4 regions of the Listeria sp. SHR_NRA_18 genome follow, and region 1 is predicted to be linked to each of the others. Evidence: riboswitches for the same ligand, from Rfam matches in the RefSeq annotation. Region 1 holds a riboswitch; each other region holds the start of a gene.
The links. Region 1 has a riboswitch for S-adenosylmethionine ahead of metX (homoserine O-acetyltransferase MetX). Riboswitches for the same ligand answer to the same signal wherever they lie in the genome.

Region 1 (4,188 bases):
ACTTGCTTTTAAAGCAGGAACAGAACCAAAAACAGCGGTTGCTGGAACATTCTCAACAACCATCGTTGCAACTCTAGCTGACACAACAACTCAAGAATTCGTTGTGAGCTACAAAGTAACAGAACCAGCGAAAGCACCTGTTAAAGCGGCTGCTCTTGCTACGGCAAAAACAAATGTAACCACTGAAATCAATGTTGCAGTGAAAGATCCAAGTAAATTCGTAACGGCAACATCTGGCGTGACACTATCTTTCGTAAAAGCACCAGCTGTCAATCGCTTAGGCGCGCAAACAGTAACAGTTGCGGCTACAAATGGCACAACGACTGAAAACATCGTTGCAAACTACACAGTGGTTGATACAACAAAACCAGTGATTGACGTTTTTGAAGATGATTTTTATGTAGGTATTGATGAAGAGTGGTACGCTGAAGAATTGGTTGATGCAACAGATAACTCTGGCTTCGTTAAAGTATACTTTGAGAACGGTAAAGAGTTCCTTGATACATCAACAGAAGGCCCACATACAACTGTTATCATTGCAGAAGATGCTAGCGGTAATACTTCTAGCGTGACTCTTTCTTATGAAGTACTTGGCGAGGATGCATATTTCTTCGATGCACCTGTTGTAAACGTAGCAAAAACGACCGCTACAGATGTTTACGGTAAAGCTGAACCAAATACAACTGTCTTTATCGTTTCAGAAGACGGCGAAGAGCTCCTTGGTATGGGAGATGCAGATGCTGACGGTAACTTCCATATCAAATTAGATACACCTCTTGTTAATGGACAAACAGTTCTCCTTGCAAGCATCGATTTTGAAACTGGCGAGTATAGTAATGAATCTTCATTCACATTCAAACAATCCGCTCTATCAGTTTCCCCTGCCCCTGTTGAAAATACAGTGAAACCTGCTGTCATTCAAGCAGTGAAAAAAGCCGCAGCCCCTGCTGCACCAACAAAAACAACAACGCTTAAAGAATTACCAAAAACAGGAGACAATAGTTCTGCTGGCTTGGTATTCGCAGGCTTCCTTGTTTCTGGACTTGCTGTAGCACTTCTTAGAAAACGTGGCTAATATAAGCAAAAAGGCTAGAGATCTGTAACTTCAGATCTCTAGCCTTTTTTTGTCTCATTTTTAATTATTTTAGTTTACCTACAAAGAAGAATGTTGCGATACAGTTAATTCCTTGAACGATGAAGAATGTTCCAACGAGGATAACGATACCGATTGCGCCAACGATTGGGTTGAATAACGAGATAAATCCAAGAATGATTCCTAGAATACCAAGTGTTAAAATCCAACCCCAGCCTTGTACGCCTTCATTTTTAGCAGCGAAAGCACCGATTGTACGCATGATTCCTGCGAATAGAACCCACATGCCGAAGACAAGAACGAGTGTGACTGTTCCTTCTAATTGGTCAGCAAGTAGCAGGATTCCTAGTAAGACGGATAAGATTCCTTCCGCTAAAATCCAGCCGGAGACTTTTTGCCCGCCGCGGTTTGAGAAATATTGAATGATTTGGAATACCCCAACGACTAGCATTAAGATTCCGATGAATAGAGTGAATGATAGTAAAGAAATACCTGGATGGAAAACAAACCAGATTCCTAAACAGATCATCGCGATACCGGCTAATAAGACCAATATACGTGTGAATGTTTTCATGATATGTAACACTTCCTTTTTTATGATTAGAATTTTTAGGCTCTGTTGCTTATTTTACCCTATCTTTTTAAATTAAAACACTTTTTGTATCGGATAACATTTTATGGATTTTGTCTTTAGTCACAAACGCTTGATTTATCTCATGTGCAAGCGTTATTTTGTTGTTATTTACAACCATTGGAGCGCTTTTTTCGGAAAAACAGGTAGAAAAAGTTCATAATTTGATTTGGGTGCCATTCTTTAGAAAAATCTGTCTACTTCTCTTGACAAACGTGCCCAACTAATTGTATGATAGAACCAATTTAATACGCTTCTTATCAAGAAAGGTGGAGGGACTGGCCCTTTGAAACCTTAGCAACCGGACATTGTGATCACGGTGCTAATTCCAGCAATTTTTTTGCGAAGATAAGCTAATGGATTGTAGATTTGTTGTTTGTTCAACCTCTCCGTCGTGACGCTTATTAGGCGCCTTGATGGGGAGGTTTTATTTTGGACTATTATTAAAGAGAGAAAAGGTGATGGCATGGGAACGCTTAGGCAGATGGAACTTTTTAAGGATACACCGTTGAAGCTTGAAAATGGGGAAACGATTGGGCCGATTGTGGTTGGCTTTGAGACGTATGGTGAGCTTGCTTTGGCGAAGGATAATTGTATTTTGTTGGAGCACGCCTTGACTGGGACGGCGCACGCGGCGAAGCATTTTGAGGAGGACGTGGCTGGTTGGTGGGATGATTTTATCGGAGCTGGAAAAACGATTGATCCGGCTGACTATTTTATTATTTGTACGAATGTTTTTGGGGGGTGTAGTGGGACAACCGGACCTTCTTCGGTGGATGCGCAGACTGGTGCGGAATACCGATTGCATTTTCCAGGGTTTACGATTAAGGATATTATTAAGGTGCAAAAAGCGCTACTGGATGCGCTCGGCGTGGTGCATGTGGTGTCGGTGATTGGTGGTTCGATGGGTGGTATGCAGGCGACGCAGTGGGCGATTGATTATCCGGAAATAACGGGGAGTGTGATTAATTTGGCTTCTCCATTAGCGGCAAGTCCTGAGGCGATTGGGTATAATCTGATTATGCGGATGGCGATTTTGAATGATCCTGATTTTAATGGTGGGGATTATGTTGGGCAGCCTGAGGGTGGTCTTGCTACGGCGCGGATGGTCGGGATGATGACGTATCGCACGAGTGAGCTGTTTTCAAAGCGGTTTGAGCGATTTACAGTGGCTGATTCTTCTCCTGGCGCTTTTTCGAAGGAGCATTTCCAAGTCGAGTCGTATTTGCAATATCAGGGAGATTCGTTTGTGGAGCGGTTTGATGCGAATAGTTACCTGTATTTGACGAAAGCGATTGATTTGTTTGATGTGACGGTGAATGGTCGGGATGAAAAACCGCTTTTTACGGGGATTCAGATTCCGTATTTGTTGGTTGGCGTGACGAGCGATCAGCTGTTTCGGATTCATGATTTGCGTCGGGATTACGAGCTTTTGAAGGAATGGGATGTGCCGGTGACATATTATGAAGTAGATTCGGATTATGGGCATGATGCGTTTTTGGTCGAGGTTGAGAAATTTCATCCGCTGATTAGTACTTTCTTGACGCAGCATTCGCGAATTGAGTTGAAAAAATAAGTGCGGAAAATCGCCTCATATGATTTTCCGCAAAACCTCAGCGTGTCGACAAATGCTTAGTTTCTAGGCAAAAGCGAGTACCAGCGCGGAGCATACTAGGGTATGTGAGCACTGGAACGGAGCTTTTAACGACGAAAATGAGCGTTTGTCGACACGCTGACGATTGGTATCCACACTTCACATTCATAATCGTCCGCCTTATTATCACCCGGTCCATAAACCTCTATCTCCGGCCCAGGTCCATGTTCATAGTCACTATTTGGCAACCACTCCGCATAGATTTTTTGCCACGTTTGTTGAATCGCGTCGGGCATCGCTCCCACTGAACGAAACACCGCCCACTGTAAACTCGGAACTTGCCATTTTTCCATGCCAGCAGGTGGCTCTCCGTCATTCTCCACCGCAATCCAATAATCCATTTCCTGTTTCGGCGCCTGCTCCTCAGAAACGCTGCAAATCCCCAAATAACGCGAAACCGCACCGTTCCCCAACGCCTCCAAACGCTCCATTGTCCCGTCCGACCACACTGCTTCCCAAAACTTCGGAATCTCGACTAAATTTTGCCCGGCGTTAAATGAAAATACTTTTTTGACCCCAATGACTTGAAAGCCTTCCTGTTCCACGATTTTATAGTCCATATTTCTACCCCTCTCAAAATCAGTTTTCCTTTACTCCACTCCAGTATACCTCTTTTGGAAGCAGATTTCTTTTCAAAACCTGTACCACACAAAATGCGCGAAATCAGAAAAAGAAGTTAGAGATTTTCTCCTGTACTAAGGCTATCATAAAGATATATTAAAAATACAAGGAGGATTCTCTATTCTTATGAAAAAATATGGACTTACACTCGTCGCACTGTGCTTCTTCTTAGTGCCGCATCTGATAAGC
Region 2 (4,188 bases), on a different contig from region 1:
GTCCACAAAAAGATTCGAAGCGGGACGTGCCACTCGACACCAGAATTTTTACCAGATGGGAAACTTCGTATGCACGAGAAATGGCAATGGAATGGGCTAGAGAGAGATTCTGGGACATCGATTGTGGAAGAGATTTGATGGTGGTGTTGGCTCCTTTTTGAGGGGCTTTTTGCATATTTTCAACTCAATTTGACTCGATTGTTATTTGTGTGATACAATTTGGTTGTTATAAATAAAACTAAAAAGGAGTAGGGAGTATGAAAAAGAAAATTGTTAGTTCTATTGTTGCGGTGTTACTGGTTTTTATCTTGCCAATATCGGCACTTGCAGCATCTGTAGACGGATCATATGATTTTAAAGGCGGATTATTCACGCGAAGCTTTGAGATGGGAGCCGGTAATTCTGTGAGAGTGACAACAACGCCAACAAAATGGCCAACTGGGAAATTTCATATTACATTAACTTTGCAGCAAAGCCTTGGTTATATTGGTTGGGCAAAGACGGATGCTTCATGGAATTATTCTCATGTAAAAGATACATCAGCAAAACTCTATGTAAAAGGTCGTGGCGTGTACAGAGTCTACATGAAGTCTAGCATTCTACCGAATAATCAATCTTTTAAAGGGAAGGTTTTTATTAATTAAATTATTTTTAAAGGAGCAACTGGCATGGACATAACATACGATCCATTTTTCATTATTATCTTAGCGATTGCGTTGCTTGTCGTGATGGCGATAACGTTGGGATTTCTTTTGCAGGGGAAGAAGTTGGATAGATATTATTTTGCAACGGCTTTGCTTGGGGTTTACTTAGTATTTTTGATTAAGTTTGTGATTTTTCCATTTACGATACTCGGGAATTTGTTGGATGCAGGGAATTATGCAGTGATGGATTATATAAATATTGTTCCGTTTAAGCAACTTTTGGATGGGGCGATGGCAGACTGGTATCAGGCTGTTGGGAACGTGATGTTGCTGTTTCCACTTGGGATTTATATAGGTGCGATGAAGCCGAGCATATCTTTTGGAAACTTTATTTGTATCGGGTTACTTATTTCTGTTATGATTGAATCGATGCAGTTATTTTTGGATATTGTATTTATTTATCCGAATCATTTTATGGATGTGACGGATGTCATTTTGAATGTGAGCGGGTTTGTTTTGGCGTATTTTATTAGTAAAACAGCCATGATACAAAATATTTATAATCGAGAGTGAATGATGCAAATGGGATACGAAGAATATACAATAGATGGTTTAATACCAATGTTTTTAAGCGTGTGTGTCTATGTGATAATACGAGGAGTACTTATTCTCAAAGATAAAAAATTGGATTGGCACAAAGAAATCAGTCGCTTATTTTTTGTTTTGTATTTAGGTGTGTTGGTTGTTGTGACTTTATTCCCAATAAATATCATTGTCGGGGAGTATGAGCAACGGTATCGCGAGATTGTGATTAACCTAAATCCGATGCAGTTTTTCGGTTTGTTGGATGCGGATTTTTCAATAATCGTTAGGAATCTGGGTGGAAATCTTGTTATGATGATTCCTTTCGCGATTTTATTGCCAGTTAACTTTCGAAGTATGCGGAAATTTGGACGTGTCATTATGGTTATTTTAGCGACGTCGGTAGTCATTGAAATTTTGCAGTATATTTGGCAATTAACGATGCTCAATGTCTGGCGGGCAACGGATATTAATGATGTTATGTTGAATGTTTGTGGCGGAGTTATTGGCTATGCTTTGTATTATTATATATTTCGACATGTCCCGTTTATAAAGCGCTTTATAATTTAGATAGCTAATGACTGGACAAGATGAATAAATGAGCGGATAATGGCTGTGCAGATATACATAATACAAGAGGTGATTTTGTGAAAAATATATTGAAGTATGCTGTATTATTTATTTGGGTAACAGTATTCATGTATTATTATTATGAAATTTTTCCAAGAACTTTTTTATGGTTTATTGTGAGTATTCCGTTAGTGCTCCTGAGTTGTCTGTTCATAGTAAGGTTATTTGAAAAAAAGAAGCCGAATAAATAGATATTGATTTTTCGACAAGCTACTAGTGTGGTATAAAAAAGTTATATTTAGATAAATTGTATCACTGAGAATATTAGATTGGGTAAGGTCTCATCCTTTTTGTGAAAAACCTAACTAGTCTAAAAAGACAAATTATTTGTTGACATCTGATTTTAGGGATGGTAAGATACATCCAATCATAAAAATTATACAGTCCTTATTAAGAGTTGGGGGAGGAACCTGGTCCTTTGATCCCACAGCAACCTCTAGTGATAGAACGGTGCTCATTCCAGCAGGCGAGCGTTTCTGGCCTGGCAAATAGGGAGAAGAGGGATCTCTTTTCCAAATTCGGAAGGGAGGTTCTTTTTTGTCTTAATTCATAGTAAATGCATCGGATATATATGTTTTAAAAAGAAAGTGGGGATGAGATGAGTCGAATCGTGATTTTGTCTGGTAGTCCATCGGCGCAATCGGGGACAGATAAGGTTTTGCGGTATGCTGGTGGGATTTTGCAGGGGGATGGGATTGAAACTAGTTTTCACTCGGTGCGGGATTTTGCGGCGGAAACGTTGGTGAATGCGGACTTCAAAGATGCGCGGATTGGGGAATTGGTCGCGGATATTGAGGCGGCGGATGGTGTGATTGTGGGATCGCCGGTTTATAAGGCTTCGTATACGGGGGTTTTGAAGGCGGTTTTGGATTTGTTGCCGGAGAATATTTTGAAAAATAAGGTTGTTCTGCCGATTATGTCTGGTGGGAGCAACGGGCATGTGTTGGCGATTGATTTTGCATTGAAGCCGCTGCTTGGTGTGTTGAAGGGTGAGGTTTTACAAGGGGTTTATGTGGTGGACGCGCAGGTGGATAAGGCGGCGGTTGTGCCGATTCGGGATGTGGAGTTGGAGCAGCGATTGCGTGGGCAGTTGGCGGAATTGGTCGTGGCGGTCGGTCGGCGTGAGGTTGGACAAATAATTTAAAAGGGGGACGAATGAGATGGCGGAAAAATTAGCGATTGTGGTTTGGGCGAAACGGGGTTGTGATTATTGTGCGGAGGTGAAGGATTATTTGACGAAGGAGGGGCGCGATTTTCAGGTGGTGGATGTGACGGATCATGATGAGCAGCGGGAAATTTTGCAGGCGAAGTACGGAGTGCGTTATGTTCCTGTGGTCGAAATTGGTCGGGGGAATACATATTGGGGCGTGACGGAGCTCGGGTTGCCGGCACTTGAGACGGCTTTGAGGGAGGCGGAGAAATGGGATTTAGACTCAGTTTATTAGATCAGAGCCCGATTGCGGATGGCAAAAGTGGGTATGAGGCGTTGCAGCAGACGATTGCGTTGGCGGAAAAGGCGGAGGAATGGGGATATCACAGGTTTTGGGTGTCGGAGCATCATGATACGAAGTTGTTGGCTGGTGTTTCGCCGGAGGTTTTGGTGTCGCATTTGTTGGCGCGAACAGAGCGGATTCGGGTTGGCTCGGGTGGCGTGATGTTGCAGCATTATAGTGCGTATAAGGTCGCGGAGAACTTTAACCTGCTCGCCACGTTAGCGCCGAATCGAGTGGATTTGGGTGTTGGAAAGGCGCCTGGTGGGTTGCCGCGCTCGACGAAGGCTTTGCAATTTGGACGGTCGGGAAAAACGGATTTTGAGGAGCAGTTGGTGCTTTTGAGGCAGTTCGTGGATGATGAGGTGCCTGCGGATCATGTGTTGGCTGGTGTTGGGGTGAGCCCTGAGCCACCGACGAAACCGGAGATTTTCTTGCTGGGTGCGAGTGTGGCGAGTGCGGAATTGGCCGGTGCGCAGGGTGTGAATTATTGTTTTGCGAAATTTATTAATAGTGATGAGGTGGCGCTTAAGGAGGCAGTAACGGCGTTTCGGGCGGCGAATCCGGATGGGGAATTGATTATCGCGGTTCCGGTTTTGGCGGCGGATACGGAAGGTGAGGCACGGGCGCTTGCGGGTGAGCAAAAAGTGGTGCGGGTGACGCTTTCGACGGGTGTTTCGGTGACGGTGCAGACGGTGGCGCAGGCGGAGGAATTTGCGAGACAGGCTGGTGTGACGGATTTCGAGATAGAAGAGCGTGTGGCGGATATTATTGTTGGGACGGCGCAGCAGGTGAAGGCGGAATTAGTGCGATTGCGGGCGACGTTTGATGTGGATGAGTTC
Region 3 (4,188 bases), on a different contig from region 1:
GCAATGCGGTCATGTACGCATCCAATAAATCCACACATCGTCACATTTCTCCTCTATTTTTAAACTATTTATGTCCACTTTTTCAACAACGTCTATCATATCATAAATAGGGTTTGTTTGAACAGCATCCCGCAAAAAAAGACCCAGAAAAATCACGTAAACATGAATTTCCTGGATCCTTTATTAAAATTGATGTTTTATGCCTATTCATGAACGCACCGCGAAACACCAGCGGGCCGCACAAGGCTTAGATCCTAGGCAAAAGCGCGTACCGGAGCGGAACGTACTAAAGTACGTGAGCACCGGAACACAGCATTTAACGACGGAGATGAGCCTTGTACGGCCCGCTGGAAGATTTTAATTGTCTGTGTGTTTTAATACTGGACGATCGTGTAACGGTTGAACTTTACGGTTGTTACCATCGTAGTATTTGTTGAATTCTGCAATTTGTTCTTTTGAAACTTCTACTGGTGTCGACATAACATACCATTCCACGTTTTCAGATAGTGGTGGTGTTGTTAATGAACCTAGATAGTGATAGTATGATTTGTTTGTTGGAAGTAATGCTGCTACGTCAATTGGCTCGCTAACAGTTGTTTTTTCGCCTTTTTTAACATTGTTTAAAATACTTTGGAAAGCTGGGTTTGCTTTACCTTCTGTGAAGAAAACGCCGATAACTGCTAGACGGCTATCTTGATTTTCATTTACAAAGTGGGCTTCGATTGGATAATGTTTACCATCTACTGTATGCTCACTTTCTGCATGGAAATGGAATTGATTTAATTCAAATTTGCGTCCGTTGATAGTCGCTTGTCCACCGTCATCCACTTGGATACTGTGGCCATTGTCTACTTCGTCGGTCACTTTTTGATTGTAATTTAATTCAATAGTCCCAGTGTCCTTCATCGGCTCTGTTTTTGCTGTTTCAATGTTGATCGGGGACTGTGTGTCGCCTGCTTCAAATTGCCACGATTTTTGATCATGATAGTCTAAGTGATCCTCGTGTTTCGCTGTTGTTTCTGTTTTTGCTGTTTTTTCCTCTTTTTTCGTGTCGCTTGCATCGCTATTGCCACAACCTGCTACGAGAATAAGTGATGCCGCGATTGCTGAAGCTGCTAATAATTTTGTTTTCATGTTGAAAACTCCTTTCGTTAAGTAACTTAATTATTATATTACATAATGATTCATATGTGTGTGTACTTTTTGTGACGATATCATGGTATTTTTGAGAAAAAACACCCAATAATGTAAAAAACCTAGCTGGATTGGCTCCAAAGCTAGGTTTTAAAATATTAATTTATATTTGCAGTTTGGGATAAAAATTCTTTCATTTGTGACGCTTTGTCCACTTTTTCCCACGGTAAGTCTAAATCTAACCTGCCGAAATGACCAAATGCCGCGGTTTGACGGTAGATGGGACGACGCAAGTCAAGCATTTTAATAATTCCTGCTGGGCGTAGATCGAAAAATTTATTGACTGCATTGATTAAGTCTTGCTCGCTGTAATTGCTCGTTCCGTATGTGTCAATCGAAATGGATACAGGGTGGGCAACTCCGATGGCATAAGCTAGTTGTACTTCTACTTTCTTAGCAAGTCCGGCTGCAACGATGTTTTTAGCAACATAACGCGCGGCATAAGCGCCTGAGCGGTCCACTTTTGTTGGATCCTTACCAGAAAAAGCGCCTCCTCCATGACGTGCGTAACCGCCATATGTGTCTACGATGATTTTGCGACCAGTTAAACCTGCATCCCCTTGAGGTCCACCGATAACGAAGCGGCCAGTTGGATTGATGAAGTATTTCGTTTCCGCGTCAAGAAGCCTTGCATCAATCACTTCTTCTATAACTAGCTTATGCAAGTCTGTTGCGATTTGTTCTTGTGAAATGTCCGGATGATGTTGCGTCGAAATAACGATTGTATCGACGCGAATTGGTTGATTAGTATCATCATATTCTATGGTAACTTGTGTTTTCGCATCTGGGCGTAGATAGGTCAACACATTATTTTTGCGTAATTCCGCGATTTTACGGGATAATGCATGTGCTAATGAGATTGGAAGTGGCATCAATTCTTCGGTTTCATCTGTTGCAAAACCGAACATCAAGCCTTGGTCTCCTGCCCCGATCGCATCGATTGCCGCGTCTTCGGCCAAACCACCCCGAGATTCTAAAGCGACATCCACACCTTGTGCGATATCTGGTGACTGCTCATCAATGGCTGTCAAAACAGCACACGTTTCTGCATCAAAACCATATTTTGCACGGGTGTAGCCAATTTCTTTAATCGTATCGCGCACGATTTTCGGAATATCCACGTAAGTAGACGTTGTTATTTCTCCCGCTACGAGTACCAATCCTGTTGTCACTGTCGTCTCACAAGCCACACGAGCATCAGCATCTTTCGTTAAAATCGCATCCAAAATTGCATCTGAAATCTGATCTGCAATCTTGTCTGGATGTCCATCAGAAACAGATTCTGACGTAAATAAATGACGGTTTCTTGCCATTCTTTGTTTCCTCCTTTTTCTTCTCCATCGCGAAGTGGTTTGCAAAAATGCGAACTTATCGTCTGTTTCCTTGTAGTCTCGTTCACGCTTTTATTGCGACATGTTTTAGCTCCATGCCAACAAAAAAGCCTTCTCCCTATTTGCCAATTGCGCGCGGAATAGAGAGAAGGCTATTATTTACAATACCTTCGCTCTCATCGATCAGGAAATCAATTCCTGCCACAGGTTAGCACCTTACAATACATGTAGGTTGCCGGGTTTCAAAGGGCCAGTCCCTCTACCGCTCTGGATAAGAGTTTAATTTAGTTTTCACGTTATTGTAACATGTTTCAAACTTATTGTCACGCACAAAAAATTTTGCACGCTCGCCCCTACTTCTTTTTTCGAATATCACATGTCCGATTATCTGCCACTACACTGTATCCAAAACGTCCTGCAGGCTTGAGAAATGGCAAATACATAATTAAGCCAATGAGTCCTGTCAGCGGAAAACGCAACAACATCCGACGAATCGCGAAAAAACCTTTCTTGGCGCTTCCATCTGGTGTGATAAGGTGAATTTCACGCATCAGTTCTTCTTGTGAAAAACCGATATCAACTGCTTCTTGAAGTGGCCTCCAGTCGATGACATGCATCCAGTCTAGCCTTTCAAACACGCGTTTCGTAGCTTTGCAAAACCGACAATTTTGATCGTATAAAACGATATCCTTCATTCTTACTCAACTCCTTAAATGACGTTTCTTGTTTACCATTCTCGCCAAACTATGTTAAAATGAATTTTATACATTGGGATTTCCCAGATTGTATGAATGCTTGGTTCACCAAAGGAGAAGAAACTATGATATTTTCGACGTTAACTTTGCTTATTTTTGCGATTTTTATTATCGCTGTATGCATTTTTGAATTTGTTTTAAAATGGCGCTGGTTCAAGTACTTTTTAGCAACAATGGGCTTGATTGCAAGTGCAGTTATTTTCTTTATTAGCTTCTACGGCGGCGGAGTTTCGCAAGCTGAGATCGCGATTTCGATTTTCATCGCTACACTTGGAGAGTATATTTTCTCTCTTATTATTAGCATCGTTGCTTGGATTCGCCGCATGTCGGCTAAGAAAAACGTTTAATGAAGCATCTGAAAAAAGTTGGGCCTCACGCATTGCGGGCTCAACTTTTTTTGTTGCCTAATTACTGGAATTCAGCGACACTAGTTCGTATGTAATGATCGTCGTATCGTTCTCCCAGATGAGCTTAAGTGGCACAGCAATACCATTTGTTTCGCTTTCTCTTGTTGTCCGAACTTCCACTGGCACATCGATGGGATAAATACGATATCCTGCTTTCTCCAACTCAAAAAAGTTATCTGAAATCCGCTTCTCTTTTCCCTTTGTTACAATCATTGTGTTGACTTCTAATGGCATTCCCATGCGTATTACCTCCAATTATTTGATTTTAGTTGTCGCAATGTTTCTTGAATAACGACTTGCATTCCTTCATCGCGCATAAAAAAACTGAATGATTCCTGCTGAACGATGCTTGCTAAATCCCCTGCAATAAGCTTCGGACCCAACGTCTCCATATAATCCACCTGATTCACAAAACCTGCTACATTCGCCAAATAGACGCGTTTGCTGAACGTTCGCTCTGCTGTCTTTACTTCATATTGCGCTATTATATGTAATTTGTCT
Region 4 (4,188 bases), on a different contig from region 1:
GGCATAACACATATGCGTATGAATTTGCGTATCATTCTTAACCGAAGTCGTCGTTAACTTGAACGAATAAACCGCATCATCCAAGTACTTCTGCCATCTTGAACGCTTCAGCGGCAATCCTTCACGCAGCGCTGGCTCATCGACTTGAATCACACGAATTCCAGCCTCCTCAAGCGCCTCCACCTCTTTACGCAGCGCCAAACCAACTTGATTCGCAACCACATAATCCGGCACATCATCACGCACAAACGACCAGTTGATAATCGTCACCGGCGCCGTCAACATCCCCTTCACAGGACGATCCGTTAGCGATTGTGCATAAACGCTTTCCTTCACCGTAATAGCTTCCGTAAACGCCACATCCCCGTATACCAATGGCGGACGCACCGCGCGCGACCCATAAGACTGCACCCAACCAAATTTCGTCGCTTGGAAACCATCCAACTTCTGACCAAAATACTCCACCATATCCGTTCTTTCAAACTCACCGTGCACCAGCACATCCAAGTCCAAATCCTCTTGAATCCGAATCCAGCGTTCCGTCTCCGTCTCAATAAATTTCTCATATTCCGCGTCCGTAATCACTTTCTTCAACCAATCCGAACGTTTTTTCCGAACCTCAGGCGACTGCGGAAAACTACCGATCGTCGTCGTTGGCAATAACGGCAACTGCAACCACTCATGTTGCAACTTAATCCGCTCCGCAAACGGTAAATCACGCTTCACCTCCACGTTCTCTAAATTACGAATCGCTTCCTGCACCTCCGCATTATTCCGGTGATGCGAACCATTAATCGCACCCAGCGCCGCCCTCGCATCCGTAAATTCCGCCGTCACATCTTCCCCATTCAATGCCTCCGTCAGCGCCACTAACTCCACCAACTTCTCATCCGCGAATGACAACCCACCAAGCAACACCCCATCCAAATCAGGCTCACTCGCTTTCGTCACCGGCACATGCAGTAATGAACTCGACGGCTGCACAATTAACCGCTCTTTCGGCACCACTTTTGCAATCCGCTCAAGAAGTCCTAATTTCGCATCCAAATCCGCACGCCATACATTACGACCATCAATCACTCCAGCCGCCAAAATTTTATCCTCCGGGAATCCAAATTTTTCAAGCGCTTCGATCGACTCACCATGATCATGCACAAAATCCACACCAATCGCATCCACCGGCAGTTTCACAACCTCTTCAAAATAATCAAGACTTTCGAAATAGGTTTGCAATTCAATCTTCAAATTAGGTGCAATGTTCTTAAATAAAGCATAGACCTCTTCAAACAACACCAACTCTTCCTTATCAAAACTAGTCGCTAAGTAAGGCTCATCAATCTGCACCCATTTCACACCAGCATTTTGCAACTCCTTCAAAATTTGACCATAAAGCGGAATCAGCTGATCCAACAACCCTTTAAAATCATCATTCCCCTTCGCCAATTTCAAATACGTAATCGGTCCAACAAGCACTGGCTTCCCATCAATACCAAGCTCTTTTTTAGCTTCCTCGTAATAAAACAACGCCCGATTCTCCGTCAACTGCGGCTTCGCATCCACAAGCTCCGGCACAATATAATGATAATTCGTATTAAACCACTTCGTCATCTCCGAAGCAACCGCCCCATCATTCCCACGCGCAACCTCGAAATATGTATCAAGATCCACTTTCCCAGCCTCATAATTAAATCGTTTCGGCACAATCCCAAAAGTAATACTCGTATCTAAAATGTGATCATAAAAAGAAAAGTCCCCAACTGGAATCAAATCAATCCCTTTGTCCTGCTGTTTCTTCAAAGCTTGTAAACGCAATTCTTTAGTTTCAGAAAGTAATTGCTCTTCAGAAATCTTATGGTTCCAATAATTCTCAAGTGCCTTCTTCCACTCCCGTTTCTCACCTAAACGCGGATACCCTAAATTTGAACTTTGAACTTTCGCCATTTCACATCACCATTCCCTCATTATTTTTTTCATATAAAAAGCCTCCCCAGCAAAGAACCAGAGAGGCTACGAATATCCGAATTTTACAGACACGCATTCACTCTCTTATCTTTCGAAGCATCATACTTCGCAGGATTTAGCACCTTTTCAAAAACTGAAAGGTTGCCGGGTTTCACAGGGCCAGTCCCTCTACCACTCACAATAAGAGTTATTATATGAAATTAATTACATCCAGTTCCGATGTATTGAACTTATATTACCATCCCACGAAATTCCTGTCAACTAAAAAATCACGGCATTGTCAAACTTTTTCGAGCATTCCCGAAAAACAACGCTAAAAACGCTACAACCAGAAGCCCTGTAATCACAAAATAAAACACATCATTACCAAACAAACCAATCATAATTCCCGTCGCAGAAGGCCCAATAATACTCCCCAAACTAAAGCTCATCCCGACTAAAATATTCCCCGCAGGCAAAAGCTCCAGTGGCGTCAAATCCGTCATATAAGACAATCCAAGCGAATACATCGACCCCAGAAAAATCCCCAGAACAAAAAACATCCCAATCAATACAATACTATTAGAAACAAAAGCCGTCACAAAAAACAAAACAGCCCCCACCCCCACAAAAATAGGCAAAACCTTTGCCCTACCAATCCTATCACTCAAAATCCCAATCGGAACTTGGAATAAAATCGTCCCAACAGAAAAGGAAGAAATAATCGTCACAACCATCGCCTGCGGAATCCCATCCCGAAGCCCCACAATCGGAAAAGTAGCATTAAGCGCCGTCTCCAATATGCCATAAACAAAAGGCGGAATCATCGAAATCCAAGCAAGCCTAAATACGTCCGAAAATCGCTTTATACTTCCAAAAAACGAAATTTCGCGTATAACTGCCTTCTCAGCAACAAACTCATTCCTAAGAAACCACACAAGCCCCCAAGCAATAATCACCATAATCCCCGATATAAAGAACGGCAAGTTCACATTAATCTCCATTAAATTCACGAGTTGTGGTCCAACAGCAAACCCCAACGAAAAAAACAGACCATAGATAGCCATATTACGTCCACGCTTAGAAGGATGACTCATAGCACCAATCCAAGTCTGCGAAGAAAAGTGCAACATATGATCCCCCACACCAATCAGCAGTCGCAAAATAAACCAAAAATATAAATTAAACCACAGTGGAAATAGTAATAAAGCAACCGCTACAATCCCACCACCAACAATAATAATAGGTTTGTATCCAAATCGGTGTAATGGCGCCTCAATAAATGGCGATACTAATAAGACCCCTATATATATCCCAGTAGCATGGAGCCCATTCAATCCCGAAGAAATCCCATTTCCCTCAAATATAATCGAAATCAAAGGCAACAATAAGCCTTGAGATAAACCAGATATAGCAACAACCACTGTCAAAATCCAAAATTTAAATCTATTGCTTTTCATACCTATCCTCCTATGCATTTTTTGCATTAAAAAGAACAATGCCATAAATGACATTGTTCTTATAATCAGCGATGACCCGTACGGGATTCGAACCCGTGTTACCGCCGTGAAAGGGCGGTGTCTTAACCGCTTGACCAACGGGCCTAAATATTAATTCTAGTTTCGCATCTTTTATACTGGCGGAGAAGGAGGGATTTGAACCCTCGCGCCGCGTTAACGACCTATACCCTTAGCAGGGGCACCTCTTCAGCCACTTGAGTACTTCCCCAATATAAACAATTACAAGCTCCACAGGCAAGACTCGAACTTGCGACCGATCGGTTAACAGCCGATTGCTCTACCAACTGAGCTACTGTGGAATAATATGGTGGGCCTAAATGGACTCGAACCATCGACCTCACGCTTATCAGGCGTGCGCTCTAACCAGCTGAGCTATAGGCCCACAATAAAAAAATAAAGAGCGGGTGATGGGAATCGAACCCACGACAACAGCTTGGAAGGCTGTAGTTTTACCACTAAACTACACCCGCATTATCCAAAATTTCATAAAGGCGGCTAGTGGGAATCGAACCCACGCATGCCTGAACCACAATCAGGTGCGTTAACCACTTCGCCATAGCCGCCGCTATCGCTAAATATGGTGCCGGCTGCAAGAGTCGAACTCGCGACCTACTGATTACAAATCAGTTGCTCTACCAACTGAGCTAAGCCGGCTTAAGATACAAACAACTATAAAGGTGGCTTGGGACAGAATCGAACTGCCGACACCTTGAGCTTCAATCAAGTG

Region 2: it holds a riboswitch for S-adenosylmethionine, as region 1 does, so the genes downstream of both, ssuE (NADPH-dependent FMN reductase) here and metX (homoserine O-acetyltransferase MetX) in region 1, are expected to answer to the same signal.
Region 3: it holds a riboswitch for S-adenosylmethionine, as region 1 does, so the genes downstream of both, metK (methionine adenosyltransferase) here and metX (homoserine O-acetyltransferase MetX) in region 1, are expected to answer to the same signal.
Region 4: it holds a riboswitch for S-adenosylmethionine, as region 1 does, so the genes downstream of both, metE (5-methyltetrahydropteroyltriglutamate--homocysteine S-methyltransferase) here and metX (homoserine O-acetyltransferase MetX) in region 1, are expected to answer to the same signal.

Annotation. Positions count from the first base shown of each region.
Region 1 is NZ_QPKR01000007.1:89,346-93,533, forward strand. Features, by position in the region: gene DUK53_RS11540 (LPXTG cell wall anchor domain-containing protein) at 1-1,075, shown strand, start outside; gene DUK53_RS11545 (HdeD family acid-resistance protein) at 1,140-1,667, opposite strand; SAM riboswitch class I at 1,979-2,079, shown strand; gene metX (homoserine O-acetyltransferase MetX) at 2,191-3,300, shown strand; gene DUK53_RS11555 (GyrI-like domain-containing protein) at 3,426-3,938, opposite strand; gene DUK53_RS11560 (leucine-rich repeat protein) at 4,126-4,188, shown strand, end outside.
Region 2 is NZ_QPKR01000006.1:70,062-74,249, reverse strand. Features, by position in the region: gene DUK53_RS10325 (avidin-fold protein) at 1-138, shown strand, start outside; gene DUK53_RS10320 (hypothetical protein) at 258-644, shown strand; gene DUK53_RS10315 (VanZ family protein) at 669-1,217, shown strand; gene DUK53_RS10310 (VanZ family protein) at 1,227-1,796, shown strand; SAM riboswitch class I at 2,241-2,351, shown strand; gene ssuE (NADPH-dependent FMN reductase) at 2,455-3,000, shown strand; gene DUK53_RS10300 (glutaredoxin family protein) at 3,017-3,301, shown strand; gene DUK53_RS10295 (LLM class flavin-dependent oxidoreductase) at 3,277-4,188, shown strand, end outside.
Region 3 is NZ_QPKR01000001.1:19,424-23,611, reverse strand. Features, by position in the region: gene asnB (asparagine synthase (glutamine-hydrolyzing)) at 1-38, opposite strand, end outside; gene DUK53_RS00210 (carbonic anhydrase) at 358-1,134, opposite strand; gene metK (methionine adenosyltransferase) at 1,293-2,507, opposite strand; SAM riboswitch class I at 2,699-2,803, opposite strand; gene DUK53_RS00200 (thiol-disulfide oxidoreductase DCC family protein) at 2,879-3,220, opposite strand; gene DUK53_RS00195 (hypothetical protein) at 3,346-3,627, shown strand; gene DUK53_RS00190 (DUF2584 domain-containing protein) at 3,685-3,927, opposite strand; gene ytkD (RNA deprotection pyrophosphohydrolase) at 3,933-4,188, opposite strand, start outside.
Region 4 is NZ_QPKR01000001.1:1,505-5,692, reverse strand. Features, by position in the region: gene metE (5-methyltetrahydropteroyltriglutamate--homocysteine S-methyltransferase) at 1-1,941, opposite strand, end outside; SAM riboswitch class I at 2,044-2,149, opposite strand; gene DUK53_RS00120 (MFS transporter) at 2,232-3,401, opposite strand; tRNA gene DUK53_RS00115 (tRNA-Glu) at 3,474-3,545, opposite strand; tRNA gene DUK53_RS00110 (tRNA-Ser) at 3,579-3,669, opposite strand; tRNA gene DUK53_RS00105 (tRNA-Asn) at 3,688-3,760, opposite strand; tRNA gene DUK53_RS00100 (tRNA-Ile) at 3,767-3,843, opposite strand; tRNA gene DUK53_RS00095 (tRNA-Gly) at 3,861-3,931, opposite strand; tRNA gene DUK53_RS00090 (tRNA-His) at 3,952-4,024, opposite strand; tRNA gene DUK53_RS00085 (tRNA-Thr) at 4,040-4,115, opposite strand; tRNA gene DUK53_RS00080 (tRNA-Phe) at 4,140-4,188, opposite strand, start outside.